DNA from 4 places in the Peribacillus sp. FSL E2-0218 genome. Region 1 is predicted to be linked to each of the others. Evidence: riboswitches for the same ligand, from Rfam matches in the RefSeq annotation. Region 1 holds a riboswitch; each other region holds the start of a gene.
The links. A riboswitch is a leader RNA that binds a small molecule or an ion and turns the genes downstream of it on or off. The one in region 1 is predicted to bind cobalamin.

Region 1 (4,219 bases):
GCTTCGGTGCAGGACTTTGTTTCAAAATTCGATGTTAATGATGATGCAGATGCGATCATCATTGATTTTTCCCATTCAAAAATATGGGATGCTTCTGCGGTCGCTGCTGTCGATACGGTTGTCCATAAATATCAGCAACAAGGCATTTCCGTACATGTACAGGGCCTCGATCTGGAAAGCTCCTTATTGCTTGATAAACTTGCCACATCCATTAGTAAAATATCCTGAAGAACGATCTTGCTGGCGAATAGAACCTTTTCAAAACCGACAGAATAAATAACAGGAAATATGTCGATATGGAAGGGAGCGAAAAGCATGACACCCGAGCAGGATTATACGGCTGCCAATCTTTCACCAGATTTATTGGATGAGTTGAAAAGCTTTGAAAGCAAGCTTGGCGAGGAAGCGAATAAAGAATTGATTGTCATCGCCTATGAAAAGGAGAAGGATTCCTTGAATTAAGCAAAAAGACGGAAACATGATCATTCGTAATGTTTCCGTCTTTTTTTGGGTATGGAAAAAGGGTGCTGCTGCACCCTTTTTCACTTACTTATTTACTGAATACATCCGTTAATACAGGCACGATTTGTTTTTTGCGCGAGACTACGCCTTCCAAAACGGCGATGTTATTGTTCAATGTAACGTTATAGGCTTTTTCGACTGCATTCGCTGCTCTTCCAAGAGCTAGGGCTACAGAATCATTTGTCAGGATATCCGTAACGACGAATAGGAATAAATCCAATTCCTTCACTCCGATAACCGCTTCAATCGCCGCTTCCAATTCAGCTTGCTTAGCAAGGACTTCATTCGGATCTACAGCATTGACTTGGGCTATTTCCACTTTTGCCATTCCCATGCTGAATTCTTTTGCATCAAGAGTGATCAGCTGGGCAATCGTCTTGTCGCTTAAATCAGCTCCTGCCTTCAGCATTTCCAATCCATAAGTTTCAGCGTTGACTCCGGCAATGGCAGCCAGCTCCATGGCCGCTGCAACGTCTTGCTCAGTGCAGGTCGGGGACTTGAACAATAAAGAATCGGAAATGATGGCAGATAGCATTAGCCCTGCTACCGCTTTCGGGACTTCGATTCCATTTTCTTTATAAATTTTATTTAAAATAGTTGCCGTACAGCCTACCGGTTCTGCACGGTAATATAAAGGATCGCTTGTTTCAAAGTTAGCGATGCGGTGATGGTCGATAACCTCCAGCACACGGACTTGGTCAATATCCTCAGCACTTTGCTGGCGTTCATTATGATCGACAAGGATCACGGCCTCCGCCTCCCCTGCCACTTTTTCGACAAGACGAGGAGCATCGAATTTGAATTGGTCCAGCGCATATTGAGTTTCGCCATTCACTTCACCCAGACGAACTGGTTCAGCATTGATACCTAATTGCTTTTTCAGATCCGCATAAGCGATTGCGGAACAAATCGTGTCTGTATCCGGGTTTTTATGTCCAAAAACTAATACTTTATCCAAGATTTAAATCCCCTTTTTCATAAATATTTTTCCGTGAATCCCCATATCGCACCAAGGGAATGCCACCTTTACGCTACACTTCATTTTAACACAAAATCCGTTAAATTCAGTGCTTGAATTGCCACTTCCCCAAGAAAATCTTTCATTCGCCTTCCCCCTGCCTTCACTTTGTCAATAGATAAGGGTTGGTTTTTCTCAAATATATTAGTTGAATTATCATCGCATATGGCTTACGATAATATAAGCAGAAATACTAGATATTGATTATTAAAACAATACTGATAACTATATATAGAATTTTTTACAATCCAAGGTGCCAGTGATGGCTGAAAAGGGAATCCGGTGCAAACCCGGAACTGTCCCCGCAACTGTGAATGTGACGAAATGAGGAACCACTGTATGGCTCACTATACGGGAAGGACTCAAAGTAGGATGATCATGAGTCAGGAGACCTGCCTTGAATTTTTCACGTTCTTATTCTTCGGGGATTGAGATGATGAAACGATCGTATAACGGCTATTTTATTCATGGCTCTTTATGCTGTCGTTTGATCCGCTCAACTCGTTGGGCGGTTTTTTTATTACCGGAAGTTTACAAGGAGGATTCTTAATGACTCAAACATATAACTCTACCATAAGCGAAAATGATACTGAAACGAATTCCCTTCAGCTTGAGATGCTGTCGAAGGAATTTGAAGGCCGTCTCGATATGGAGAAATTCAAAAAGCGTTTTACAAAATGGCTTGATCGCAAAAGTGATTCAACCGATGAACAGGCTTCAAAGAAACTGATTCAGCTTGCTCTTGAGAGCGTGGATATCGATGCCCCGGATTGGACATTCGTTGCAGCTAAAGAGCTATTGAATACGATGTACAGGGATGCACAGGCCAATCGAGGTTATCAAGGTTTGAGTTATGGTCCATTCTATGACCTTATCCAGGACCTGTCGCAGCTGCAAGACGGCCAACGATATCCAGTTTATAAATCCGAGCTGCTATCATCTTATACTAAAGCCGAAATCGAAGAACTTGGTTCAGTGATCGACCCTGAAAAGGATAAACTATTTTCCTACATAGGCATCTACCTACTAAACGATCGCTACCTTGCCCGTCCCAAAAAAGACAAAGTGTACGAACTCCCCCAAGAACGCTTCATGATCATCGCGATGGAAATCATGCGTTTGGAAAAAACGGAGCACCGCCTGCAACTTATAAAAGAAGCCTACTGGGCCATGTCCAATCTTTATATGACCGTTGCCACCCCTACACTTTCGAACGCAGGTAAAGCGCATGGACAATTAAGCTCCTGCTTTATCGACGCCATTGAAGATTCCATCGACGGCATCTATCTAGCTAACTACGATGCTGCCAAGGTGTCTAAATTCGGCGGCGGTGTCGGCCTGTATGTCGGGAAGATTCGCTCACTTGGTTCCGATATCCGTGGTTTCTCCGGCAATAGTTCGGGTACGACTCCTTGGATCCGGCTATTTAACCAGACAGCCGTCAGTGTCGATCAATTAGGTCAACGCAAAGGCGCGATTGCGATATACTTGGATGCTTGGCATAAAGATATCATGAGCTTCCTCGATTTGAAGACGCAGAACGGAGATGACAGATTAAAGGCACATGATATTTTCACGGGTGTATGCATTCCCGACTTGTTCATGGAGGCTGTACGCGACAGGAAAGAATGGTATCTTTTTGACCCGCATACCGTCAAGCAAACCCTTGGATTCTCACTTGAAGATCTATATGACGAGAAAAAAGGCGAAGGTAGCTTCAGGAACCATTATGCACTTGCTGTCGAAGCCGCAGAGAATGGTACGCTGCCAAGCTACAGCTTTGAAAAAATCAACGCGTTGGACATCATGAAAAGCATCATGATTTCTCAATTAGAAGAAGGCGTTCCATATATGTTCTACCGCGATGAAGTGAACCGGAAGAACCCGAATAAGCATAAAGGGATGATTTATTGCTCCAACCTTTGCACCGAAATTGCTCAAAACCTTAGCCCAACGACGATCACGGATGAATACGAAACAGAAGATGGCGATGTCGTTGTAGTTCGCAAAAGCGGCGATTTCGTTGTCTGCAACCTATCTTCCATTAACTTGCCTCGTGCAGTGGGCAGCGATGTTTTGGAAAGATTGATCCCCATTCAAGTCAGGATGCTCGATAATGTCATTGATGTGAATAATCTTCCGGTCAAGCAGGCCTCGATTTCGAATAAACGGTACCGGGCAATTGGTTTAGGAACGTTTGGCTGGCATCATCTACTTGCCACAGAAAATTTTTATTGGGAATCCGACGATGCCGTAGACTATGCCGATGCTTTATACGAAAAGATCGCTTACCTGACAATCAAGGCATCCAACGAGTTGGCCAAGGAAAAAGGATCATACCCTTATTTCGAAGGTTCGGATTGGCACACAGGGGAATACTTCGAGCTGCGTGACTATACGGATCGGAAATGGCTCGATTTAAAAGCGAACGTACAAGAGCATGGGACTCGTAATGGCTACTTAATGGCCATTGCCCCTAATTCATCTACTGCCAAAATCGGCAATTCCACTGATGGAATCGATCCATTGTATGAAATAGAATTTTATGAAGAAAAGAAAAACTTCAAATTCAAGGTAACGGCACCTGGTTTGACGCCAAATACGTATGAGTATTATAAAAAGACACGCTTTAATTTGGATCAACTGGAAAGCATCAGGCAAAACGCAGCCCGCCAAAGG
Region 2 (4,219 bases), 970 kb from region 1:
CCGATTTGGCTTCTCCATGAGTAAAGCGTGAAATCATTTATCGATGTCCCGCCTATGGATATCGAGCCCTGCTGTGGTTTATAAAATCGCTCAAACAAAGAGAAAAGGGTCGTTTTCCCGCTGCCGCTTGGCCCGACAATCGCGGTGACCTTGCCTGCTTCAACCGTGAAGTTGATATCTTTTAGCACTTGTTCACCATCGTGATAACGATAATCCAGGTGATCTACCGTGATGGTTTGACTGGAATTTTGAACTTCCATCTTTGCATCTTCTTCCTCTTCAGAATCCAAGATGGCAATGATGCGTTCCGTGGCACCGGTAGCTTTTTGGAATTGCGTAAAGAATGCTGCCAATTGCGCCATGGGCATGATGATCTGGAAAAGATACATGATGAATGCAACTAGTGCTCCTGCTGACAGGGCCCCTGATGAAACACGCATCCCGCCATATCCTAAAATGAGTACGAGTAGGGCCATCATGACGAGACTCATCAACGGACCGATCAGCGCTTGGATTTTTGCTTCCTTTAAACCAAAATGGAATAATTGGGTGATTCCCTTTTTTCCATTTTCATATTCGAAGGTTTCTGCATTCGATGCTTTAACAAGCCGGATTTCCGTAAGCACCTGCTGGAGGACGGCGGTGAAGCTCGCTGTCTCATCCTGCATCCCTTTCGATATGCGGTGCATTTTCTTCCCCAGTGGCAGTAATAGTAAAACGGAGAGCGGGATGGCTATGAACATCAACAGTGACATTTTCCAATCAAGCAAAAATAACACGATCATGGCGCCGACAATGGATATGATGCCGGTGACGAAATTGGATAGGTGTTCCGAAATCAAGCCTTTCACTACCGTTGTATCATTTGTCATCCGACTGACCGTTTCGCCCGATGGATGTTCATCGAAGTAATCCACGGGTAATACGAGCAATTTTTTCCATAGTTGATCGCGGATGCCGGCGACAACAGATTGACCGATCTTATTCAATAAATAGATGGAAAATCCGCTGGCCAATGCTTGAACGATAATGGCAAGCACGAGAAGTGTGACCCGTTCCGCATTTAGCGAACTGAGGGAGAAATCATTGATAAGATTTTTTGTGAATAATGGGACCAATAAACTTACGCCAGTTGTGCTTAAGCTTAATAGTAATGCAATCCCGATCATTATTTTAGAAGGCTTCGTTTGTTGGACCAATCGGATGAACTGGCTCCAGCCTTTTTGTTTTTTTTCTGGTTTCATTTATTAACATCCCTTCTTGAGCTTCATTATAAACGGTAGTATACAAAGAAGTTATGAATTGAATATGAACTATTTTTAATAACTTGCTTGTTATGGGTAAAAGAACCACCTGGCTACCTTTAATGTGGACAGGCAGGCGCCGATGCAAACATGAGCTTGATACTGAAAAAGGTAATTGTAATATTTGGAACATTTTGTTATATTTAAGTAGAAAATTAAATAATGAAATTAATAGGTGCAGATGAATTTATCTGTTTATCTGCTTAAAAGGGAAGTCGGTTAGATTCCGACGCTGTCCCGCAACTGTATTTGGGAGCGATTCGAAAAATATCCACTGTTTCTGCACTGGAAATGGGAAGGGTTCGAAGAGCGAAGATCATAAGCCAGGAGACCTGCCTAATTAATGTGCATCAAGTACCTACGAGGATAGGGGGTGTTAATTGCGGACTTTTTGGCATGAAAAATTTTGATCATTTCTCATGTTTATTTGAGTACTCTTCGTAAATTAACAGCTTCCTCTGGAAGTTGTTTTTTTTATGTCAGTTTAATGGGAAAATCGTTGAATTACAAGAGATTCCGACAAATTTTGATAACGCTTTCAAAAAAGTAGCTTATTCAGAGGAGGAATGAAAGATGAAGGAACAAGGAACTTATTCCCCTGGGCTTGATGGAATTGTAGCAGCTGAAACAAAGCTATCTTTCCTGGATACAGTTCAGAGTGAGATTGTTATACGAGGATATGATCTTATCGATTTATCTGAAAAGATGGGATACTTGGAGATTGTCCATTTGCTGCTTCACGATAGGCTCCCGAATGCTGCGGAAAAGGGGCGGCTTGAACAGGCTTTGAAAAATGAATATGAAATCCCGGAAGCTATCCTGGAATTGTTAAAGCTATTGCCGGGGAAAACACATCCGATGGATGCTCTCAGAACAGGCATTTCAGCATTGGCTGGATATGATGCAAACATTGATGATCGTTCCTCCTCGGTGAATCGAGAGCGGGCTTACAAATTATTAGGGAATGTCCCTGCCATCGTCGCAAACAGTTATCGAATCCTGAATAAGCAAGAGGTTGTTCTTGCGAATAAGGATCTATCTTATAGTTCCAATTTTTACTACATGATTACGGGCAAGGTTCCATCGGCAATGGAAGAAAAAATCTTTGACCAATCATTATTATTGTATAGCGAACATGAAATGCCTAATTCCACTTTCACGGCAAGAGTAATCGCCTCGACGCTTTCCGATTTATATGGGGCTTTGACGGGAGCTGTAGCTTCCCTAAAGGGCAACCTGCATGGAGGAGCCAATGAAGCGGTCATGTACATGCTATTGGAGGCGGGTACCGTCGCGAAATTCGAGCGGCTGCTTGATGGGAAATTGGCAAATAAAGAAAAAATCATGGGGTTTGGCCATCGCGTCTATATGAAGAAAATGGATCCAAGGGCATTGATCATGAAGCAAGCATTAAAGCAGCTTTGTGATGCCAAAGGGGACGACCGTCTTTATAAAATGTGTGAAGCGGGGGAAGTGATCATGGAAAGGGAAAAAGGCCTTTATCCGAATCTCGATTACTATGCAGCGCCGGTTTACTATATGCTGGGCCTTCCCATTGCCATATATACACCGATTTTCTTCAGTGCGAGAACAGTGGGTTTATGTGCTCACGTGATTGAGCAGCACGCAAACAACCGTCTCTTCCGACCTCGTGTGAGTTATATAGGCGAGCGTCATAACCGCAATGTCATTTCCAACTAAGGAAATGTAGATTACTAGCCCGCCAGATGGACGTTCTGACCAACGTCCATCATTATAATAAACAAATTTGCCACGAAAGGGAAGATGAGAATGCTAAAAACGAATGGTATCAATCAAACGGATGTGTTATTGGAAGACATTGCGGATTATGTAATGAAAAAAGAGATCATTAGCGATGAAGCATATGAAACGGCTCGTTACGTTCTTCTCGATACAATCGGCTGCGGGATTTTAGCGCTTCACTATCCTGAATGCACCAAATTATTAGGACCCGTCGTTCCCGGCACGGTCGTTCCAAATGGGACCCGCGTTCCAGGGACTTCATATGTACTGGATCCAGTGAAGGGTGCATTCAATATTGGTTGCATGATTCGCTGGCTGGATTATAACGATACATGGCTGGCGGCGGAATGGGGACATCCTTCTGATAACTTGGGAGGGATCTTGGCGGTGGCTGATTACGTAAGCCGTGTGAATATGGCAGAGGGGAAAAAAGCATTATCTGTTAGAGACGTCCTGGAAATGATGATTAAAGCACATGAGATTCAAGGCGTACTGGCGCTGGAAAATAGCTTGAACCGGGTTGGCCTAGACCATGTCCTATTTGTAAAGGTGGCTACGGCGGCGGTAGTCACAAAAGCTTTGGGCGGAACGAGGGAAGAAATCATCCATGCATTATCCAATGCGTGGATCGATAATTCAAGCCTGCGTACGTATCGCCACACTCCAAATACCGGATCGCGCAAATCTTGGGCAGCTGGCGATGCCACAAGCAGGGCCGTACAGTTGGCCATGATGGCCCTCAAAGGAGAAATGGGATATCCAACAGCCCTTTCGGCGCCAGGCTGGGGGTTCCAGGATGTATTATTCAATAAGAAGGAATTGAAGCTTTCACGCAAGCTCGATTCCTATGTGATGGAAAATGTCTTATTCAAAGTATCCTATCCGGCGGAGTTCCATGCGCAAACGGCAGCGGAGTGTGCAGTGAAACTTCATCCGGAAGTGAAGGATCGCCTTGAAGAAATAGATAAAATCAAAATCACCACACATGAATCTGCCATTCGCATCATTGATAAGGAAGGGCCATTGAACAATCCGGCCGATCGCGATCATTGCATCCAATATATTACGGCAGTCGGTTTGATCCACGGCGATGTGACAGCTGACCACTATGAGGATGAGGCGGCGGCCGACGAGAGAATCGATCGCTTAAG
Region 3 (4,219 bases), 180 kb from region 1:
CAAGAGATTGTTGATCAGCTTTGTATTCGTACCGCTGTCGATTTGATCATTCACATGAAAAATATTCTCGCCCATTGCGTCAAACAAAGGCCTGGCCTTATCGAAGACATTCTTTGAACCGCCTACCATGAAGGTGAGCGTTCGGTTTACCGCCCCTATCACGCCGCCACTGACGGGTGCCGCGAGAAAATCAACACCCTTTTTCTTGGCAGCCTCTTCGATGCGGATATTCAATTCAGGGGCTACCGTACTCGTATCGATCAGCATAACAGCGGAATCGACGAGATAAACGAGTCCTTTTTCTCCTAGAAAAACTTCTTCCACTGCCTGAGAGGATGGAAGACTTGTAAGGATCACATCACATTGTTTCACCATAGTTTCAATCGATACGCCAATCGTTCCTCCTGATTGATGAAAGGACATTTCAGCTTCTTTGTTCAAATCCATTCCATACACTGTAAAATTGGAAAGTAGTAAACTTTGCGACATAGGCAGACCCATATTGCCCAACCCGATAAACCCGATTTTTTTCATTAGGCTTCACTCCGTTCACACCTTATATTTTTCTTGATCAGCCATTCTTTCTGCAATTTCACGTTTTTGTATAAACAGATTCCTAAAGAGTGGAACAGCAAGGCTGCGAACTTCTTCCAATAATACTTTTCTGCTTGCTTCACCCGATTCCGTTCCCGTTAAAATCAACACGGCCATCTCTTCAACTCTGCGATACCCCTCTTCACAGATAACGTTCGTCATATTCTCTTTCAGCCGCTCTTTTTCCATCCCGTTCTTTTGTATCGCTTTTTCCGTGCGAATGACCGATGATTCCATCACATGAATTTCCTTCACCATGTCTGCAAGCAAACGGGAATATTCTTGTTCCTGTTGAATGTTGATATTGGCATGTATCAATGCTTTCAAAGATTTGTGAAGAAGCATGTTAGAAAACTGGATGTATTGCCGGTTTCGGTTCACCTCCTCATCAAATAAAGGGTTCAACCATGTGCCGCCGTTTTGAAACCCCTTTTTCATCAATAATTTGGCAATGGTCAGACGGTTTATTTCATTCGTTCCTTCAAAAATCCGGCTAATCCGGGCATCCCGATATAATCGTTCCACTTCGTACTCTTGCATGTAGCCATAACCCCCATGAATTTGTAAAGCCTCATCCACGATTCGATCAAGGATCTCGGAGCAATGAACTTTATTGATCGCACATTCGGCTGCATAGTTTGCCAGTTTTCCCAATTGTTCATCGAGAGGTTCGTCCGTTTCGAATACGTTGTCCAAGCTATCAGCCGTTCTGTAGGCCGCACTTTCCGCTCCATAAATCGCAATCGCCATATTCGCAATCTTTTCTTGTATCATCGAAAAACCGATGATCGTCCGGTTAAATTGTTTACGCTGTTTCGCGTAGTTAACGGCAAGCTCCAATGCTTGCTTGGATGCTCCGATGTTAGAAAAGGAGAGCTTCAATCGCGCCATGTTTAGAATATTCAATGCTACATGATGGCCTTGCCCGACTTTTCCCAGAACATTCTGCGCCGGTACACTGACATCTTCCAAAATTAAAGTGGCTGTCGAAGACCCTTTTATCCCCATTTTCTTCTCTTCGGGACCGACGGAAACCCCTTTGAACATTCTGTCTACAATGAATGCAGTCATGCTGTCATTTGTTTTGGCAAAGACAACATATACATCGGCTACTTGTGCGTTCGTGATCCACTGTTTTTCACCATTTAATAGCCAGGCTGTCCCCTGCTCATTTAAGACCGCCGTCGTTTTGGCGTTAAGCGCGTCTGATCCCGCGTTATTTTCCGTTAAGGCATAAGCACCAATCCATTCTCCTGATGCAAGTTTTGGCAAGTATTTTTGCTTTTGCTCTTCTGTCCCGTAATAAACGTACGGGAGGGTCCCTACACCTGCATGTATATTAAAGGAGACGCTGAAAGAACCGCCAAATCCCATCTTCTCGGCCACAAGCCCTGAAAGCTTTTTATTCAGGGACAATCCGCCATACGACTCTGGAACCTCTACGCTGAGTAAGCCGAGCTCTCCCGCTTCTTGAAACAATTTTTTCACCTTGCCGTGATCATGCCGATCGATCGAATCCAGCAGGGGCATTATTTCGTTTTTGACAAAGAGCTCTGTAGTCTTTGATATGAGATGATCTTCCTCATTAAAATCCTCTGGTGTAAATCCTGCCGTGTCCAGTTTATGAGGAAATAAAGGTTCGTTACATTGAAGTTCACCCATTTCTTTCCTCCTCATTTCAACTCATCGCCCTCTTCTCTCGGGCAGGCTTCCCAGTTTATTGTAAGCCCTTTCAACATTGCTCACATACACTACTTTTTCTGCACAGCTCCTGATGATGATCTTAAAATAAAAAAACAACTTCCAATAAAGAAGTTGTTAAGTTCGAATTGATACGTAAATAAACATGTTTTCCCATGATAAAATAAAAACATGCAGATCAATCGCTCGCACTTAACACCCCCTATCCTCGTAGGTATAGATGTGTGCTGAAACAGGCAGGTCTCCTGGCTTATGATCATCACTCCCCGAACCTTCCCATCTTCATGTTTCTGAAGACAGTGGTTTATCCGGATCGCTCCCAAATACAGTTGCGGGACAGCGTCGGGCTCTAACCGACTTCCCTATTATGTAGATGAAAAAATATCAATCTACACCCGTTTCTACACGTATGAAGTTTTCCAATCAAACATATCAAATATTTAGTAAATTTACAAATATTTGATATGTTTGATTTAATCTATCATTTATAACGGCTTAAGATTCATCCGAATGCACTTAATCTTAATGCCTCGTCCCTCATCAGCCTTCACTGAACGAAAAAGGCTCCATTCTTTCTTCACCAGAGAACATATCTTTAATTTTAATTTGATTATTTTTCACCTCGTTCTCTCCTATGATGATGACATTACGAAATTTCTCTTTATTTGCTTTATCTAAGGCTTTACCGAGCCTTTTCTTTCCCATTTCATATTCCACCTTATATCCTTTATCCCTTAGGTGCCTTGCGACTACTAATGCTTGCTTTTCAGTATTTATCGGGATCACATAAAAATCCACATCATGATTTTCCACGATATTTTCCTTCGAAGATAGTAAGGCCGTATAAATAACATCCAGACCCAATGAAATCCCCACCGTTGAAAAGCTTTCATTCGTCCCGATCAGTCCACCAATGGCATTGTCATACCTTCCGCCACTGCCAATACTTGATTTAATGCTTTTATCAGATAAAAATATCTCATAAATCGTTCCAGTATATATCTCCAGCCCTCTTGCTAAAAATGGATTGAATGTACATTGCTTATCGACACCAAGGAATTCGAGATAAGATTCCAGCTCTTTTAATTCTGCTACTCCCTGCTTAATTTGTTGATTCCGTTCACTGAGAGGCTCGAAATAGCCCGAACTGGCATTATCCTCGGCGGTTATAAAGCGATTAATCGAATTGATGGTTGAAGGCAGCAGCCCTTGTTCCCTTAGCTCCACCGTAACAGCCTCCGATCCGACTTTTTCAAGTTTATCAAGTATCAATATCACTTTATTGATCTTTTCATCTGTTGTTCCAAAAGCCTCAAGCATTCCAGCTAATAATTTTCGATTATTATATTGGATGCTTACCTTTAAACCAAGCTTCCGGAATGCATCCAATGCCATCGTCATTAATTCCGCTTCAGCAACTTGAGATTCTATACCCACTATATCGACGTCACATTGTGTAAATTCACGAAGCCTTCCCGTTTTTATCGGTCCATCCCTGAAAACTTTACCTATCTCATATCTTTTAAAAGGTCTCCTTATGCTTGGATTCATTGCAACTACTTTTGCAAAGGGAATAGTGAGGTCGTATCGCAGCGCCAAATCTCTTTCTCCCCTGTCTGTTAAGGTATACATTTCCTCTAATATTTCGGCACCCCCGCCATACTTGGAAGCTAGCAATTCCGTGTAATTTAATATCGGTGTTTCCAATGGCTTACATCCGTATTGGATAAAAACGTCTTCTATTGTCCTTCTGATGCCTCTTCGTATCACTTCTGTATCCGGTAAATAATCTTGAGTGCCCTTTACGTTTTGGTAATCCATTTTTCTCATCATTCATTCCTCCAATTTTTATTAAAATAAAAAAACCGCACGAGATTTAAGTTTTATAACTTAATCCATGCGGTTTAATGATAAATAGCCTTCC
Region 4 (4,219 bases), 1.3 Mb from region 1:
TGATAATTAGAATATTCAAAAAAATAAACAGGTAGAAAGTTATTTTGTAATTTTATTTTAGGAAAACAAACTGTTATATAAAACAAAAAACCCCTTAACATGTAAGGGGTTTTTTTTAGCGTCCCAGATAGGAATCGAACCTACGACCTACAGCTTAGGAGGCTGTCGCTCTATCCTGCTGAGCTACTGGGACATGTTAAAAGGTCGACGACTTGTTTATTATATTTGTTATAGGCAAACTTTTCAAGTGAGTAGCTTATAATTATGAAAAAAAATGCCTGGCGGGTCATATAACGATGATTTTTACCTTTTATTGCGTTAATTGGGATACTTTATTATTCGCTGATTTTCTGGTACTATTATGCTAGAAAAAAATAGGAGAATGATAGTGGGAAAATACAGATTGGTATGGATGGCAGCAGTGTTTGTAGTTTTCATTTTAGCTGGCTGTTCACAAGGTGTTTTAGAGAAAATAGGTAAAAAGACGGCTGCGCCGATTGTGGAAGAGAATATCGAGGTGGCTGCAGCAGAGGAGAATGAGGCCGAAATAGATTCGGAGGATGGAGCAAATCCTGAACGAATCGACACGAGTGGCTGGATAAGGGCCGAGTCCGCGGTTAGGCTTCCGATATTGATGTATCACAGCATATCGGAGGGGAATAACCTTCGGGTGCCGAAGGAGGAATTCCGGCTGCAAATGGCTTGGCTTCGGGAAAATGGCTACCAGACTTTATCGCCTAATGAAGCCTTTCTCGTTTTAAGCGAAAATATAATGCCAAGTGAAAAGTGTGTCTGGATTACTTTTGATGATGGCTATACAGATAACTACACCGAGGCTTTTCCTATATTGAAGGAATATGAGTTGAAAGCGACCATCTTCATGATCGGGAAGTCCATTGGTAAAGCTCATCACCTGACGGAAGATCAAATGATGGAGATGAGTGCGAATGGGATTTCCATCGAGAGTCATACAATCAACCATCTTGAGCTGAACCGGATGACTTCCGGACAGCAGGAAGCTGAAATGGTCCAGTCCAAGGATTTATTCGATCGCATTCTGAACCAGGAGACGACGGTACTTTCGTATCCAGTCGGCCGTTATAACGAGGAGAGCCTCAGGTTATCGGAAGAAGCCGGATACAAGATGGCAGTCACCACCGAACCTGGCGGGGCAACAAGTGATCAAGGGATGCATGCCCTGCATCGCGTTCGGATTTCACCGGGATTATCCGTAGGGGGATTTGCATCACTGATTGAAAATGCGTCCAATTACTGAAGCTGGACCGGCGTTTTGTGAAAAATCACCCAATAATCGCTTCTTGCATGGTGTATAATGATAAGCAGTGAAAATTATATACATATGAACGATTTGGTGTCTAAATGACTTAAAAGGGAAGCTGGTTCAATGCCAGCGCGGTCCCGCCACTGTATATGGGAGCTGACGGCTGTATGCCACTGTTTGGGATATGGGAGATGCCGTTGACGATGACCATGAGCCAGGAGACCTGCCAAGATTCGTACACCTGTGACCCACGCGGATGGGGAGGTGTGTGGCAGACCGTAAAGAGTCCGTAATGATATTGTTGCCATACAAGCATCTTCCGTTTGACGGGGGATGCTTTTTGTCATGAGGTCCTCGCTTAAGGCGGGCTAAAACTAAATGAAATGATTGTGGGGAATGAACGTGAAGAAGATTTTTGGCCTGATACTGGTGATGGTGCTGACGGCTGGCATGATGGTTGGCTGCAGCGGCACGGCCGATGAAGGAAAAGGAAAGCAGCAGACGAATCAGGCTACACAACAAGCCTTCCCGGTTACGATTAAAGATGCAACGGGCGAAAAGGTGACGATAGAAGAAAAACCGAAGAAAATCGTTACGTTGATACCAAGCAATACGGAAGTGGTCTTTGCGCTTGGTTTAGGTAATAAGGTTATTGGCGTGTCCGACAATGATAATTACCCGGAAGAAACGAAGGATATCGAAAAAGTGGGCGGCATGGAGATGAACACGGAATTGATCGTATCCTTGAAGCCCGATCTTGTTCTTGCCCATGCATCGAGTGCCCATAATTCGAAGGAGGGGCTCCAGCAGCTTAAGGATGCGGGAATAGATGTGCTTGTAGTCAATGATGCCCAAAGCTTCAATGAGGTGTACAAATCCATTGATATGATCGGGATGGCAACAGGCGAGCAAGCTAAGGCAAAAGACATCATCACGGACATGAAAACGAAGCTGAAGGTTATTTCTGAGAAGGCCAAATCGGTAAAGGAATCGGAAAGAAAGACCGTTTTAGTGGAGGTTTCGCCGTCCCCGGATATCTATACACCTGGTAAAAATACATTCATGAATGAAATGCTTGTGATGATCTCAGCTGATAATGCTGCAGCGGATGTGGATGGCTGGGCCAAAATGGATGAAGAGTCGATGATTGCAGCCAATCCGGATGTCATCATTACGACTTATGGTTATTACACAAAAGACCCGGTAAGTGGAGTGACGGGCCGAAAAGGGTGGCAAGACGTAACGGCGGTTAAGAATGCCCAAGTCTTTGATGTCCATTCCGACTTGGTGACCCGTTCAGGTCCACGTTTAATAGAGGGAGTAGAGGAACTTGCCAAATCAATCTATCCGAACGTATTTGACAACTAAATGGGCGCTTGCTTATTTGCTTGCGTCATTGTTTTTACTTTTTGCCAGTACGATCGGCATCTCATTCGGTTCGGTGTCCGTACCGATCCCCGTACTTATGCAAATAATCGGCAAGGAGATTTTTCATTTGCCGATTTCCGCTGATCCCGATGTGATGCTGACGAATATCGTGATGAACATCCGTTTGCCGCGTGTATTGCTTGCTGGTTTGGTCGGGGCATGCTTGGCGATCGCGGGTGCGGCATTTCAGGGGCTGCTCCGGAATCCGCTTGCCGATCCCTACACGCTCGGGATATCGTCAGGAGCATCAGTCGGGGCAGTGGTGACGTTATTCCTGAATATATCACTCCCGTTCATCGGCTTATATACGCTTCCTGCATTGAGCATCTTATGTTCCGTGATTACGATTTTTTGTGTGCTGACATTCGCAAAAAAAATGGATCGATCGATGAAGGTCGAAACGATCATTTTGACCGGAATCATCTTCAGCTCGTTTTTAAGCGCCTTCATATCCTTGATGATTGCGTTGACGGGGGAGGAATTAAGACAAATCATCGGCTGGCTCATGGGCAGCGTGTCCATGCGCGGGTGGAATTATATCGGAATCATTCTGCCGTTTTTCATCATTGGCTCGTTGATTCTGATCATGAATACGAGGGAATTGAATGCGATGACCTTCGGGGAGGACCGGGCAAAACATTTAGGTGTCGACGTGCAGAGGCGGAAAATGTGGATCCTGATCGCGGGCTCGATATTGACGGGCGCAGCGGTTGCCGTTTCAGGCACGATCGGCTTTGTAGGGCTGGTGATTCCCCATTTGGTCCGGAGGATATGGGGGCCAGATCATAGGCATCTGCTTCCGTTATCATTGCTGGTAGGAAGCGGGTTCTTGATTTTGGCAGATCTTGTGGCACGGACGATCATCGCCCCGTCGGAACTGCCGATCGGGGTCATCACCTCACTGATCGGGGCACCTGCATTTGCCCTCATTTTATTAAGGAGACGGAGAGTGGGTAGGACGGATGCTTGAAGTTAAAGGGTTAACAGGTGGATATGATAACAAAAGCGTTTTGGATTCCATCTCTTTCGACGTTCAAAAAGGAGAACTATTCGGGATCCTCGGTCCAAACGGCAGCGGAAAAACGACGCTGTTGAGTATGCTCAGCGGGGTGCTCGCTTACAAGCAAGGAAGCATACGGATCAAAGGAAAAGATTTGCAGGATTATTCGGCAAAACAGCTTGCACGGGTCATTGCGGTGCTTCCTCAACATTCCTCGTTAGCTTTTTCGTATACGGTGAAGGAAACGGTCTCGCTTGGGAGGTACGCCCATCAAACAGGCTGGTTCCACAGCTGGTCTGAGGAGGATGAAAGGATTGTCCAACGGGTGATGAAACAAACGGGAGTGGCCGAATTCCAGGATCTTCATTTCGAACGGCTATCAGGAGGGGAGAGACAGCGGGTCTTGCTGGCCCAGGCGCTGGCCCAGGAGCCTGAAGTACTTTTTTTGGATGAGCCGACGAACCACTTGGATCTATCGTATCAAAAGGAACTTCTTGATTTGATGAGGA

Region 2: linked by a shared signal. The riboswitch ahead of mmgD (citrate synthase) and the one ahead of MHI53_RS05545 (ribonucleoside-diphosphate reductase subunit alpha) in region 1 are both predicted to bind cobalamin.
Region 3: linked by a shared signal. The riboswitch ahead of MHI53_RS04730 (acyl-CoA dehydrogenase family protein) and the one ahead of MHI53_RS05545 (ribonucleoside-diphosphate reductase subunit alpha) in region 1 are both predicted to bind cobalamin.
Region 4: linked by a shared signal. The riboswitch ahead of MHI53_RS24535 (ABC transporter substrate-binding protein) and the one ahead of MHI53_RS05545 (ribonucleoside-diphosphate reductase subunit alpha) in region 1 are both predicted to bind cobalamin.

The regions. Positions count from the first base shown of each region.
Region 1 is NZ_CP150304.1:1,160,332-1,164,550, reverse strand. It holds gene MHI53_RS05560 (SulP family inorganic anion transporter) at 1-228, shown strand, start outside; gene MHI53_RS05555 (hypothetical protein) at 316-462, shown strand; gene MHI53_RS05550 (manganese-dependent inorganic pyrophosphatase) at 551-1,480, opposite strand; cobalamin riboswitch at 1,775-1,955, shown strand; gene MHI53_RS05545 (ribonucleoside-diphosphate reductase subunit alpha) at 2,090-4,219, shown strand, end outside.
Region 2 is NZ_CP150304.1:185,372-189,590, forward strand. It holds gene MHI53_RS01060 (ABC transporter ATP-binding protein) at 1-1,244, opposite strand, end outside; cobalamin riboswitch at 1,461-1,659, shown strand; gene mmgD (citrate synthase) at 1,878-3,005, shown strand; gene prpD (2-methylcitrate dehydratase) at 3,096-4,219, shown strand, end outside.
Region 3 is NZ_CP150304.1:981,851-986,069, reverse strand. It holds gene MHI53_RS04735 (NAD(P)-dependent oxidoreductase) at 1-534, opposite strand, end outside; gene MHI53_RS04730 (acyl-CoA dehydrogenase family protein) at 550-2,256, opposite strand; cobalamin riboswitch at 2,513-2,709, opposite strand; gene MHI53_RS04725 (histidine--tRNA ligase) at 2,836-4,125, opposite strand.
Region 4 is NZ_CP150304.1:5,066,236-5,070,454, reverse strand. It holds tRNA gene MHI53_RS24545 (tRNA-Arg) at 120-193, opposite strand; gene MHI53_RS24540 (polysaccharide deacetylase family protein) at 413-1,276, shown strand; cobalamin riboswitch at 1,354-1,528, shown strand; gene MHI53_RS24535 (ABC transporter substrate-binding protein) at 1,679-2,650, shown strand; gene MHI53_RS24530 (iron ABC transporter permease) at 2,613-3,680, shown strand; gene MHI53_RS24525 (heme ABC transporter ATP-binding protein) at 3,673-4,219, shown strand, end outside.